2 regions of the Enterobacter cloacae complex sp. HYC033_NIDB genome follow, and region 1 is predicted to be linked to the other one. Evidence: predicted binding sites of a transcription regulator. Region 1 holds the regulator's gene; the other holds the start of a gene.

Region 1 (7,111 bases):
ATCGCCCGTATCGCTAATGTACCCTTCGTCGCGCAGCGTCAGCACCAGGGAGCTGAATACCGCTTTGTCGAAGAATTCCGGGGCGTTAATGCCATGCAGAACGGAAAGGCGCTGGGCCAGCGTCCGGCTCTCTTTTTCCAGCGTACCGCGGTTGATGGACGGATTTGCACTCAGCAACCAGAAGGTAATGGCGTAGCGCTGCAACGTCTCACGCGCACCGGAAGCCAGAAGCTGCAAGGTACGGGAACGTGACGGATTGATATGCAGTTCATCATCACTGATGGTAATCAGCCCCTGACGATGCATCTCTGCCGTCATTTTATCGAGCTCTGCCGCCAGTTCATCCTTACTCCAGCGCAGGAACAGCTCCGCTTTCAGCATTGGGTAGATGGCCTGAATATGGCGCAGCAGCTCCTGACGCGAAATCCGGCGGTGCTGGGTAATAATGGCCGCCATCAGCGACGGCAGCATCAGCATGTGCGTGATGTTATTGCGGTAGTAGGTCATCAGCACGGCCTGCTCGCGCGGCAGAATGATGATGTCACCAATCGTATCTTTCTCGACTTCGAACTTGTTCATCTGCAACGCGTGATCGATCAGCTCGCTGGCGGTGGCAGACGGCACGGTCGAATCAACGGAATACGGCACGTTGCGCATGATATCCAGGTAGCAGTCAATCTGCTCGGTCAGCTGTTCGCGGGTCAGTGAACGCTGGCGGGAGGCCAGAAGCGCAGTACAACACAGGTTCATGGCGTTTGCCGCACCAGCATTGTTGATGCGTACCATCAGCTCGGATGCAATGCCGTTGACCGTTGGCGTCAGCCAGGCCGGACGTACCGCTTCGATAGGATCGATAGACTCGCGCCACTCCGGAACATGATGGTTCAGATATGTCATCAACGGCAGGGGCTCACCAAAGTTCACGTAGCCCTGGCCGAGGTTGCGCAGTTTACTCAGCCCACGCAGCATCTGCGGCAGACTCTCTTTCTCTTTGGTCGCACCGCGCAGCTCTTTCGCGTAGGTGCCCACTTCCATCACGTGTTCATAACCGATGTAAATAGGCACCAGCGTGATAGGACGCGTACCGCCACGCAGCATGGCCTGAATGGTCATCGACAGCGTGCCGGTCTTCGGATCGAGCAGACGACCGGTACGCGAGCGACCACCTTCAACAAAGTACTCCACGGAATAACCGCGGCTGAACAGCTCGCCCAGATACTCCCTGAAGACGGTGGAGTAGAGCTTGTTACCTTTGAAGGTACGACGAATGAAGAACGCACCCAGACGGCGGAATATCGGGCCTGCTGGCCAGAAGTTCAGGTTGATACCGGCAGCAATATGCGGCGGCACCAGCCCCTGGTGATAGAGCACGTAAGAGAGCAACAGGTAGTCCATGTGGCTGCGGTGGCAGGGCACATAGACAATTTCGTGGCCGTCGTGCGCTAACTGACGCACGCGCTCGGCGTTGTGGACGTTAATCCCCTGATAGAGGCGGTTCCACGTAAAGCCGAGGATACGGTCAGAGAGGCGAATCATCTCGTAGGAGAAGTTCGCGGCGATCTCTTCCATCAGCGCGATTGCGTTCTGCTGCGCTTTCTCGTGCGAAATTTTCTTGCTGCGCGCTTCATCTTCTACGGCACGGGCAATCGCTTTGGAAGCCAGCAGCTTGTTGAACAGATCCTGACGCGCCGGGAGACGTGGCCCAACGGCCGCCAGACGCTGACGTGCAAAGTGCATACGCGCAACGCGCGCCAGCTTTTGCGCAATGATTTTGTCAGTGCCGTGTTCATCCGCCATGCGGCGCAGTGAAACGGAAGGTGAGAAGCGGACAAAGCTGTCGCGTCCTAGCCAGGAGACGGCGAAGAACTTCTGAATGCCGTTGAGCATACGCAGCGGCGGGTTCTCTTCCCCTTTTTCACGCCCCGGACGGCGGCCAAACATCACCGACACCGGCACCATCTGCACGTCCAGATCGGGGTTGCTGCGGTGCAGATCAAGGTAATCATGGAACAGCTTAATGGACTCTTCTTTCGGCGTGTAATAGGTGAACACGCGCGGTCCGCCATGGATGAACACGTAGCGCGGCAGCAGCGTACCGTCGACTTCCAGCGGTTCGAGCGGGTCAGGTAAATCGTGCGCCAGACATTGAGCGCGAAGCGTCAGCAGGTCTGCCTTCGAGTTATAAGGCAAAACGTACATAATAGGGCGCGACGTATCGAGCCCTAATTCCAGCGCAGGTTCTGCTGGGATAGACTTACTTTTTACCAGTACGCTTAATGGTAAATTAAGTAATTTGTAGTAAATTCGTGGCCAGCCGGACATAAACGATGTAAAGCCTCTGGTTAATAATGCAATTGCGGCGCAAGGATAACAGAAAGCGCGCAAAATTTCTGTTGTTACCCGTCATACTTCAGGTTGCAGCAAAACGCGCTGCGGCTTTAGTTACAGACGCTATTTATCATAAAAGGTTCTTTTAATGGCCAATAATACCACTGGGTTAACTCGAATCATTAAAGCTGCCGGTTATTCATGGAAAGGTTTCCGCGCGGCATGGGTTAATGAAGCCGCTTTCCGCCAGGAAGCGGTTGCCGCAATCGTTGCCGTTGTCATCGCCTGCTTCCTTGATGTTGATGCTATCACCCGCGTACTGCTCATCGGATCTGTCCTTCTGGTGATGATAGTGGAAATTCTGAATAGCGCTATTGAGGCCGTTGTTGACCGAATCGGGTCGGAATTCCATGAACTGTCTGGCCGGGCGAAAGACATGGGTTCCGCTGCCGTACTGCTGGCGATTATCACTGCGGCGATCACCTGGGTCACGCTGCTTTGGTCGCATTTCCGATGAGCCTCGAGGAATAATTAAGTCCCTGGTTTTTTGTGCAGTTTTTGGTTCCAAAATCGCCTTTGACTGTATATACTCACAGCATAACTGTATATACACCCAGGGGGCGGTATGAAAGCGTTAACGACCAGGCAGCAAGAGGTGTTTGATCTCATTCGGGATCATATCGGCCAGACGGGTATGCCACCCACGCGTGCAGAAATTGCGCAGCGTCTGGGCTTCCGTTCTCCTAATGCTGCCGAAGAGCACCTTAAAGCGCTGGCGCGTAAGGGCGTGATTGAGATTGTTTCCGGCGCCTCACGCGGCATTCGTCTGCTTGTGGAAGAAGAGAGCGGTATTCCGCTGGTGGGCCGCGTTGCCGCAGGTGAACCTCTGCTGGCGCAGCAGCACATCGAAGGGCACTATCAGGTTGACCCAGGCATGTTCAAGCCGAGCGCCGATTTCCTGCTGCGCGTTAGCGGAATGTCCATGAAAGATATCGGTATTCTGGATGGCGATCTGCTGGCGGTACACAAAACGCAGGACGTGCGTAACGGGCAAGTCGTGGTGGCGCGCATTGATGATGAAGTGACGGTTAAGCGCCTGAAAAAACAAGGCAATACCGTGCAGCTTCTGCCTGAAAACAATGAATTCTCCCCGATTGTGGTGGATCTCCGCGAGCAGAGCTTCTCTATTGAAGGGCTGGCGGTCGGCGTTATCCGCAACGGTGAATGGCTGTAATCTCTTCCTGACAGGCTGTAGTTCCTCTACAGCCTGGCCTGTTTTCTGATTCCGGTAATTTCCATGGCACTGCTAACTTCTGCCGATAAGGCGTTGTGGCGTCTTGCGCTACCGATGATTTTTTCCAATATTACCGTTCCTCTGCTGGGGCTGGTGGATACGGCGGTTATCGGGCATCTCGATTCGCCGATTTATCTTGGCGGCGTCGCGATCGGCGCAACGGCGACCAGCTTCCTCTTTATGCTGCTGCTTTTTCTGCGCATGAGTACGACAGGCCTGACGGCCCAGGCGTATGGTGCAAAAGATCCTCTGCGTCTGGCGCGTGCGCTGGTTCAGCCGCTCATTCTGGCATTCGGTGCTGGCGCGTTAATCGTTCTGTTGCGTACGCCGCTGATTGATCTTGCGCTCCATATTGTAGGCGGCAGCGATGCCGTACTGGAACAGGCCCGGCGGTTCCTCGAAATTCGCTGGCTCAGCGCGCCCGCTTCACTGGCAAACCTGGTCTTGCTGGGCTGGCTGCTGGGCGTGCAGTACGCCCGCGCACCGGTGATCCTACTGGTGGTGGGCAACCTGCTTAACATTGTGCTCGATCTCTGGCTGGTGATGGGGCTGCACATGAACGTCCGGGGCGCGGCGCTGGCCACGGCGATTGCCGAGTACGGTACGCTGCTGATCGGTTTGGGGATGGTCTGGCGCGTGCTGGCGATGCGCGGTATCACCCTGGATCTGCTGAAATCGGCCTGGCGCGGCAACATTCGTAAGCTGCTGGCGCTTAATCGCGACATCATGCTCCGTTCGCTTCTGCTGCAACTCTGCTTTGGTGCATTAACCGTTTTTGGTGCGCGTCTTGGGCCTGAAATCGTCGCAGTCAACGCAGTGCTCATGACGTTACTGACCTTTACCGCTTATGCGCTGGATGGTTTTGCTTACGCCGTCGAGGCGCATTCAGGGCAGGCCTATGGCGCGCGTGAAAGCGGCCAGTTACGTGAGGTCTGGCGTGCTGCCTGTCGTCAGGCGGGCCTGGTGGCGCTGGTCTTTGCTCTGGTGTACGCCTGTTTTGGTGGGCATATTGTCGCGCTACTCACCTCGTTGCCCGCGCTACGTGAGCTGGCCGATCGCTACATCCTCTGGCAGGTAGTATTACCGGTGGTGGGCGTGTGGTGCTATTTGCTGGACGGCATGTTTATTGGTGCGACGCGAGGGGCGGAGATGCGCAACAGCATGGCCGTCGCGGCGGCGGGGTTCGGCCTGACGCTGCTAACCCTGCCGTATCTCGGCAATCATGGTCTGTGGCTGGCGCTGGCGGTGTTTCTCTCACTGCGTGGCCTTTCGCTGGCCGTTATCTGGCATCGTCACTGGCGAAACAATACCTGGTTTCCAGCCCCGCACGATATATCGTAACGGTTAAAGATTCCGAATATAAAAACAACTGCCGAATCCTTAACTACAATAATAATCACGTCCAGCAGAAAAGAACGAAGCGGACGATACTCATAGACGCTTAACACGAGGACACGATTATGAATAAAGACGAAATCGGCGGCAACTGGAAGCAATTCAAAGGTAAAGCGAAAGAACAGTGGGGTAAGCTGACAGATGACGATATGACCGTCATTGAAGGTAAGCGCGATCAGCTGGTAGGTAAAATCCAGGAGCGCTACGGTTACGAAAAAGATCAGGCGGAAAATGAAGTCAAAGACTGGGAAACCCGTAACGACTACCGCTGGTAACCGGCACTATCCCCAAGGGCGGCCCTGAGCCGCCTTTTTCTTTGGCTTTAACGCGGCTTTTTCTTGACCAGGATAGAGTGATCGTGCTGACAGGCATCCTGATGGCGGCATGACTCCACCTCCACGCAGGCAGAACATAAGCCGTGGGCTTCAATCACGTTATGGCGCAGCGCAAAGCCCATTCTGGCTGCCAGCGTATGCATAATATCTTCCACACCTTCCGCACACTCTTCCTTCACCACACCACAGCGATCGCAGATAAACATGGCGGACGTGTGAGTTGGCTGGTCAAAAAGATGGCACAGCACATAGCTGTTTGTTGATTCCACTTTATGCACAAACCCTTGCTCCAGCAGAAAATCCAGCGCCCGATAAACGGTCGGCGGTTTTGCCTGCGGCTCGCTTTCACGCAGCAGATCGAGCAGATCGTAGGCGCTGATGGCACCCTGTTGCAGGCTCATCAGACGCAGTACCTCAAGGCGCTGCGGGGTCAGGCGCACATTGCGTTGCGCGCACAGCTTTTCAGCTTGCGCTAACAGCTCTTTTGTGGACTTGTCCATCGGGCACCTCGGATATGGTAAGGGGTGAAAACACTCACTTTACCATGTTCTGCTAAAAACACCGAGATCCGCCAGGCTGTGCTATACCTGACGCATCGCAAATCAGGAGATCGCAAAATGAAAAGACCTGACTGTATTCGGCACTGGCGGGACGTGGAAGGCGCTGATGACGCAACGTATCCTGACAGCAACGAACGTTTTTCTGTTGGCGCGCCGCTGGCCCGCAGGCTGGGTCTCGGCCGCATTGGTATTCACCATGAACGGCTGCCACCCGGACGCCGTACGTCTTATCCGCATGCGGAAAGCGACGAAGAGGAGTTTGTTTACGTTCTGGAGGGTTACCCTGAGGCCTGGATCAATGGCTATTTATGGAAGCTCGAACCCGGAGACAGCGTGGGATTTCCAGCCGGGACGGGCGTGTGTCATACCTTTATCAACAATACCGATGAAGAGGTGCGCTTACTGGTGGTGGGTGAGGCCAATAAAAAACATAACCGCATCTACTATCCGCTCAATCCGGTGTATGCCGCGACGCGCGAAGACCGCTGGGTCGACCATCCGCCTCAGTTTTTTGGGCCGCACGATGGAAAACCTGGGCGAAAATAATTTCCTCTTCTATAAATATTGATGGTCGTCACATATTACAACAGGCCGGGATGGAATTTAACTTAAGGAAATAGCGGGTCTTTTTGCACTTATTCACAGCAAAAGTTCGTTCCTGTTTGGGTGATAACAGACAGGGTTAACTAATAACAAACTATTTACGAGCACACTGTGAAAAAACATTTTAAATTTTCGATGGTTAGCATCGCTGTCTCCTTTTTTATGGCAAATCAGGCGGGAGCAGCCAATACCTGGACGGAAGCGCGTAGCGACGCAATGGGCGGAACGGGTGTCGCGGCAGGGAGCTATGGCAGCGGGGCGTTAATCAACCCCGCGTTACTGGCAAAATCTAAGCCAGAGGATGATGTGACGGTCATTTTGCCGTCCGTTGGCGTGCAGGTGACCGATGAAGACAATCTTCAGGACGAGATTGATACCATTAACGACAAAATCAATCATTACAAGGATGTGGTTGATAGTCTGACCCCCATTGAAGTTATCACCAATCCATTAGGTTCGATCAATCAGTTCCAGGGCGCAGCGAAAGATCTCGCTGATGAACTGGACTACCTGAAAGGCAAGACCGCACACGCCACCGCAGGGGCGGGGATTGCCGTCAGTATCCCTAACGATATTCTTTCCGTGGCCTTTATGGC
Region 2 (7,111 bases), 110 kb from region 1:
ATTTGCGTCAGGCGTAGTTGGGCTGGATTGCCCGGTTGGCGCAGCCGCCACCGGGCTTTTTGTATTACGCTTTCTTCCCGCCGTACTGGCTGAACCACGCCAGCATTCTCTGCCAGCCATCTTTCGCCGATTCTGCGTGATAGCTCGGACGATAATCGGCATTAAACGCGTGTCCCGCATCCGGGTACACCACGATCTCCGCCGTCGCGTTTGCCGCCCGCAGCGCGTGGCGCATGGTCTCGACGGTATCAAGCGGAATGCCGGTATCCTGACCGCCATACAGCCCTAACACCGGGGCATTGAGATCGGTGGCGATATCAACCGGATGCTTTGGCGAGTTCAGAGTCTTTTCACCCACCAGTTTACCGTACCAGGCCACAGCGGCTTTCAGCTGCGGATTGTGCGCGGCATACAGCCAGCTTATGCGTCCGCCCCAGCAGAAGCCGGTCACCATCAGACGGTGCGGGTCGCCACCGTTGCGCGCCGCCCAGCTGGCAACGTGGTCCAGATCGGCCAGCACCTGCGCGTCCGGGACTTTGCTGACCAGGTTGCTGAACAGCGTCGGGATGTCGCTGTAATCATTCGGATCGCCCTGACGGAAATAGAGTTCCGGCGCAACGGCCAGGTAACCTTCCAGCGCCAGACGGCGGCAGAGGTCGCGAATATGTTCATGAACGCCAAATATTTCCTGCACCACGATCACGATGGGCAGCGGGCCATCGGCAGATTTTGGCCGCGCGTGGTACGCTGGCATGTTCTCTCCCTGGGAGGGAATGGAGGTCTCGCCTGCGGTAATGGCTTCTTCAGGGGTTGAGACGATGGTTGAAGCGTGCGGGGCCGCAGCAGGTGCAAAACCGGTTTTTTCAGTCATGGCATTCTCCGTACCAATGAATGGATTAGCGCAAAGATAAATATAGACACCAGGTTAACAACCCACAGTGCCTTATAGCGTCTATCTTTTGTGCAGCACCCGGCGATATAACTTGTTAATGTGATGTGAATCACTATTTTATGGAAATTAACTGCAATCATTTTCATTCATGGTGAGGTGTGTCACGAAATGATGCGCATTGCTTCTGTAAAGTACCGTTTTACTTCTTCTGACAAACCGACCCACAGAGGAGTCACCTATGTCTAAGTCTGATGTTTTTCATCTCGGCCTCACTAAAAACGATTTACAAGGGGCTACGCTTGCTATCGTCCCTGGCGATCCTGAGCGTGTGGAAAAGATCGCCGCGCTGATGGATAAGCCGGTTAAGCTGGCAGCCCATCGCGAATTCACCACCTGGCGCGCAGAGCTGGACGGTAAAGCGGTGATCGTGTGCTCTACCGGTATTGGTGGCCCGTCTACCTCTATCGCCGTTGAAGAGCTGGCGCAGCTGGGCATTCGTACTTTCCTGCGTATCGGCACCACCGGCGCCATTCAGCCGCACATCAACGTGGGCGACGTGCTGGTTACCACCGCCTCCGTGCGTCTGGACGGGGCGAGCCTGCACTTTGCACCGATGGAATTCCCGGCAGTGGCCGATTTCGAATGCACCACCGCGCTGGTTGAAGCCGCGAAGTCCGTGGGCGCCACCACCCACGTGGGCGTAACTGCCTCTTCCGACACCTTCTACCCGGGCCAGGAGCGTTACGACACCTTCTCTGGTCGCGTGGTGAGCCGTTTCAAAGGCTCCATGGAAGAGTGGCAGTCGATGGGCGTCATGAACTACGAAATGGAATCTGCGACGCTGCTGACCATGTGCGCAAGCCAGGGTCTGCGTGCCGGTATGGTGGCGGGCGTAATCGTCAACCGGACTCAGCAGGAGATCCCGAACGCTGAAACCATGAAGCAGACTGAAAGCCATGCGGTGAAAATCGTGGTTGAAGCGGCGCGCCGCCTGATCTAATTCTCTCTTCAGTGCTAAAAGGCCGACATGCTCGGCCTTTTCTTTTTGCGTAACGCCTCGCAGGAAAACCCTTTCAAACTGGACGTTCATACAGCACAATTCTATTTTGTGCGGGTTAGACGTGGATGCAGGGGGCATTGTGGATATCTCAATCCTGGTTTATGCGGTAGTTGCGCTGGTGAGCGTGGGGATTGGCTGGCTCATTTCCGGCTACCAGCATGCGCAGCAGAAAGCCGAACAGCTGGCAGAGCGCGAAGAGATCGTCGCCGAACTCAGCGCGACGAAACAACAGCTTGCGCTGAGTGACCACTGGCGCGACGAGTGCGAACTGCTCAATAACGAACTGCGCAATCTGCGTGATATCAACACCTCGCTGGAGGCCGATCTCCGGGAAGTGACCACCCGTCTTGAGTCCACCCAACTGCACGCCGAAGACAAAATCCGTCAGATGATCAACAGCGAGCAGCGTCTTAGCGAGCAGTTTGAGAACCTCGCGAACCGCATTTTTGAGCACAGCAATCGCCGCGTGGATGAGCAGAACCGCCAGAGCCTGAACAGCCTGCTGACGCCCCTGCGTGAGCAGTTGGATGGCTTTCGCCGTCAGGTACAGGACAGCTTTGGTCAGGAGGCCCGCGAGCGCCACACGCTGGCGCATGAAATTCGTAATCTCCAGCAGCTGAATGCGCAGATGGCGCAGGAGGCGGTTAACCTGACACGCGCACTGAAAGGTGATAACAAAGCGCAGGGAAACTGGGGCGAAGTGGTCATGACGCGCGTGCTGGAGGCCTCTGGCCTGCGCGAAGGATACGAATATGAAACGCAGGTCAGCATTGAGAACGATACGCGCTCGCGGATGCAGCCGGATGTCATTGTTCGTCTGCCGCAGGGCAAAGATGTGGTTATCGACGCCAAAATGACGCTGGTGGCCTATGAGCGCTACTTCAACGCGGAAGATGACTACACCCGCGAAACAGCGTTGCAGGAGCACATCGCCTCCGTGCGTAACCATATCCGTCTGCTTGGCAGAAAAGATTATCAGCAGTTGCCGGGGCTGCGATCGCTGGATTATGTGCTGATGTTCATTCCGGTCGAGCCTGCGTTCCTTCTGGCGCTCGACAGACAGCCCGAGCTGATCACCGAAGCGCTGAAAAATAACATTATGCTGGTCAGCCCCACCACGCTGCTGGTGGCGTTACGTACCATTGCCAACCTGTGGCGCTATGAGCACCAAAGCCGTAACGCGCAGCAGATTGCCGATCGCGCCAGCAAGCTGTACGACAAAATGCGGCTGTTTGTGGACGATATGTCCTCGGTGGGGCAAAGCCTCGAGCGCGCGCAGGATAACTACCGCCAGGCGATGAAAAAACTCTCCTCCGGGCGTGGCAATTTGCTGGCGCAGGCGGAGGCGTTTCGCAGCCTGGGGGTGGAAGTTAAACGCGAGATTAATCCGGAACTGGTGGAGCAGGCTACGGCTCAGGACGAAGAGTTTCGTCTGCGTGAAGGCGACGGTGAGCAAAATAGCCGCAATGAAGACAATGGTTTAGCGGCAAATTTATCCCCCGAAGCACAGCCGGCGCGTTTCTTTCACGGTGGTTGAAACGTAGGGCAAATGCGCCCAATCTGTTACACTTCACGAACATTTGACTGATTAGCAGGCTCTGAGATGGTTGACGATTCACAAGACACAACGCACTTTGGCTTTCAGACTGTCGCCAAAGCGCAGAAAGCTGACATGGTGGCCCACGTATTTCATTCCGTGGCGGCGAAGTACGATGTGATGAATGATTTGATGTCATTCGGCATTCATCGCTTGTGGAAGCGCTTCACTATTGATTGCAGCGGCGTGCGCCGTGGACAAACGGTGCTGGATTTAGCCGGAGGCACAGGGGATCTGACCGCTAAATTCTCCCGTCTGGTTGGCGAAACCGGCCGCGTGGTGCTGGCGGATATCAACGACTCCATGCTGAAAATGGGACGCGAAAAGTTGCGTAACATCGGCGTGGTGGGCAACGTTGAATATGTTCAGGCCAACGCCGAAGCGCTGCCGTTCCCGGATAATACGTTCGACTGCATCACCATCTCTTTCGGTCTGCGTAACGTGACCGATAAAGATAAAGCGCTGCGCTCCATGTACCGCGTGCTGAAGCCGGGCGGCCGACTGCTGGTTCTCGAGTTTTCTAAACCGATTATCGACCCGCTGAGCAAAGCTTACGATGCCTATTCCTTCCACGTTCTGCCGCGCATCGGCGAGCTGGTGGCAAACGATGCAGAAAGTTACCGTTATCTGGCCGAATCCATCCGAATGCACCCGGATCAGGACACGCTGAAAGCGATGATGCAGGATGCGGAGTTTGAAAACGTGGAATACTTCAATATGACGGCGGGTGTCGTCGCGCTGCATCGTGGTTACAAGTTCTGAGTGGAGGTTTCCCGTGCCCATTAAACCCTTAGTCACCGCAGGCATCGAGAATGTACTGAATGCCTTTCTGTATCGCGCTCCGGCGCTGAAAACCGCACGTCAGCGGCTTAACGGAAAGGTGCTGCGCATCGTTTTAAAGGAGTTCTCGACGCCGCTTGTGTTGGTCTTCAGCGAACGCCAGCTTGACGTTCTGGGTGAGTGGGAAGGCGAGGCTGACTGCTCGGTGATTACGCACATGAGCGTATTGCCAAAACTGCGTGACCGTCAGCAGATGACGGCGCTTATTCGCAGCGGTGAGCTGGAGGTCGAAGGCGATATTCAGGTGGTACAGAACTTCGTTGCACTCAGCGATCAGGCTGAATTCGACCCGGCGGAACTGATGGCGCCCTATATCGGCGACATCGCGGCTGAAGGTATAAGCAAAACGCTGCGCACGGGTTCCGCTTTCCTTCGTAAAGGTCTGCTCCGTCAACAGCGCTACGCTGCCGAGGTGCTGACCGAAGAGTGGCGTATGGCGCCGGGGCCTTTAGAAGTCGCCTGGTTTGCAGAAGAGACCGCGGCAGTTGAGCGCGCAGTTGATGCGTTAACCAAACGGCTGGAAAAACTGGAGGGCAAATGACGCCTGGTGAAATTCGGCGCCTCTATTTTATCGTTCGCACCTTTTTGAGCTACGGGCTCGACGAGCTTATCCCCAGAATGCGTATCACCCTGCCGCTTCGGCTTTGGCGTCGCACGCTGTTCTGGATGCCGAATCGCCATAAGGATCAGGAGCTGGGCGCACGCCTGCGTCTTGCGTTACAGGAGCTGGGCCCGGTCTGGATCAAGTTTGGGCAGATGCTCTCAACACGTCGCGACCTTTTCCCACCGCAGATTGCCGATCAGCTCGCGCTATTGCAGGACCGCGTTGCTCCGTTTGACGGAGAGAGAGCGAAGAAACAAATCGAAGAAGCGATGGGCAATATCCCCATCGAGACCTGGTTTGATGATTTCGATATTCAGCCCCTGGCCTCTGCCTCTATTGCGCAGGTTCACACCGCGCGCCTGAAGGAAAATGGCAAAGAGGTGGTCATCAAAGTGATTCGTCCGGATATCCTGCCGGTTATCAAAGCAGACATGAAGCTGATTTATCGCCTGGCTCGCTGGGTGCCGCGTCTGTTGCCGGATGGTCGCCGTCTGCGTCCGCTGGAAGTGGTTCGGGAATACGAAAAAACGCTGATTGACGAGCTTAACCTGCTGCGTGAATCGGCGAACGCCATTCAGCTGCGTCGAAACTTTGAAGACAGCCCGATGCTGTATGTTCCTGAAGTCTATTCTGACTATTGCAGTCAGAACATGATGGTAATGGAACGTATCTACGGTATTCCGGTCTCGGACGTGGCGGCGCTGGAAAAACAGGGCACCAACATGAAGCTGCTGGCCGAGCGTGGCGTGCAGGTCTTCTTTACTCAGGTTTTCCGCGACAGCTTCTTCCATGCAGACATGCATCCGGGCAACATCTTCGTCAGCTATGAGCACCCGGAAGATCCGAAATACATCGGCATCGACTGCGGTATTGTCGGCTCGCTAAATAAAGAGGATAAGCGCTACCTCGCAGAGAACTTTATCGCTTTCTTCAATCGCGACTACCGTAAGGTGGCCGAGCTGCACGTGGATTCAGGCTGGGTTCCGCCAGATACCAACGTGGAAGAGTTTGAATTTGCGATCCGCACCGTCTGTGAGCCGATTTTTGAAAAGCCGCTCTCGGAGATCTCTTTCGGACACGTCCTGCTCAACCTGTTCAACACCGCACGCCGTTTCAATATGGAAGTGCAGCCACAATTAGTTTTACTTCAGAAAACATTACTTTACGTTGAGGGCGTAGGCCGCCAGCTCTATCCTCAGTTAGACTTGTGGAAAACCGCGAAACCGTTCCTCGAATCCTGGATTAAGGATCAGGTCGGTATTCCAGCCCTGGTTCGCTCGCTTAAAGAGAAAGGCCCGTTCTGGATTGAAAAAATGCCTGAAATTCCTGAACTGGTTTACGACAGTTTGCGTCAGAGCAAGAACCTTCAGCACAGCATGGATAAAATCGCGCACGAGCTTCAATCCAGTCGCGTGCGTCAGGGGCAGTCCCGCTATCTCTTCGGAATTGGCGCGACGCTGCTGATAAGCGGCACGTTGCTGTTGATCAATCGTCCGGACTGGGAAATGATGCCAGCCTGGATTATGGCTGCCGGTGTGGTTGTCTGGCTTGCTGGCTGGCGAAAAACGCGCTGAATTAGCGTCGCTATCGAGAGATTGCATACGTATAATGCGATCTGACTAATTAATCATCTATCACTGGGGAACACGCATGGGTGGTATCAGTATCTGGCAGTTAGTGATCATTGCCGTCATCGTTGTGCTGCTGTTTGGCACGAAAAAACTCGGATCGATTGGTTCCGACCTGGGCGCGTCAATCAAAGGCTTCAAGAAAGCCATGAGCGATGATGAGAATAAGCAGGAAAAAACCAGTCAGGATGCTGATTTTACCGCTAAATCCATCGCCGATAAGCAGGACGAAGCCAAAAAGGAAGAGGCTAAACGTCACGATAAAGAGCAGGTGTAATTCGTGTTCGACATTGGTTTTGGTGAGTTACTGCTGGTCTTTGTGATTGGTCTGATTGTGTTGGGGCCGCAGCGTTTACCCGTTGCGGTGAAAACCGTCGTGGGCTGGGTGCGGGCGCTTCGCTCGCTGGCAACTACCGTGCAGAACGAGCTGGCGCAGGAGCTGAAGCTTCAGGAATTTCAGGACAGCCTGAAAAAGGTTGAAAAGGCGAGC

What was found. The regulator LexA, encoded in region 1, represses DNA repair genes until DNA is damaged. The targets are predictions, from matches to a motif close to TNCTGTATGTACATACAGNA.
Region 2: the regulator LexA is predicted to act here: its motif matches at 1,969-1,988, upstream of rmuC (DNA recombination protein RmuC).

The regions. Positions count from the first base shown of each region.
Region 1 covers NZ_CP115123.1:1,097,506-1,104,616, forward strand. The annotation lists gene plsB (glycerol-3-phosphate 1-O-acyltransferase PlsB) at 1-2,322, opposite strand, end outside; gene O1721_RS05220 (diacylglycerol kinase) at 2,477-2,845, shown strand; gene lexA (transcriptional repressor LexA) at 2,954-3,562, shown strand; gene dinF (MATE family efflux transporter DinF) at 3,626-4,963, shown strand; gene O1721_RS05235 (CsbD family protein) at 5,083-5,292, shown strand; gene zur (zinc uptake transcriptional repressor Zur) at 5,340-5,852, opposite strand; gene O1721_RS05245 (cupin domain-containing protein) at 5,970-6,458, shown strand; gene O1721_RS05250 (conjugal transfer protein TraF) at 6,651-7,111, shown strand, end outside.
Region 2 covers NZ_CP115123.1:991,325-998,435, forward strand. The annotation lists gene metE (5-methyltetrahydropteroyltriglutamate--homocysteine S-methyltransferase) at 1-17, shown strand, start outside; gene O1721_RS04730 (dienelactone hydrolase family protein) at 65-871, opposite strand; gene udp (uridine phosphorylase) at 1,131-1,892, shown strand; gene rmuC (DNA recombination protein RmuC) at 2,032-3,489, shown strand; gene ubiE (bifunctional demethylmenaquinone methyltransferase/2-methoxy-6-polyprenyl-1,4-benzoquinol methylase UbiE) at 3,556-4,311, shown strand; gene ubiJ (ubiquinone biosynthesis protein UbiJ) at 4,325-4,930, shown strand; gene ubiB (ubiquinone biosynthesis regulatory protein kinase UbiB) at 4,927-6,567, shown strand; gene tatA (Sec-independent protein translocase subunit TatA) at 6,644-6,898, shown strand; gene tatB (Sec-independent protein translocase protein TatB) at 6,902-7,111, shown strand, end outside.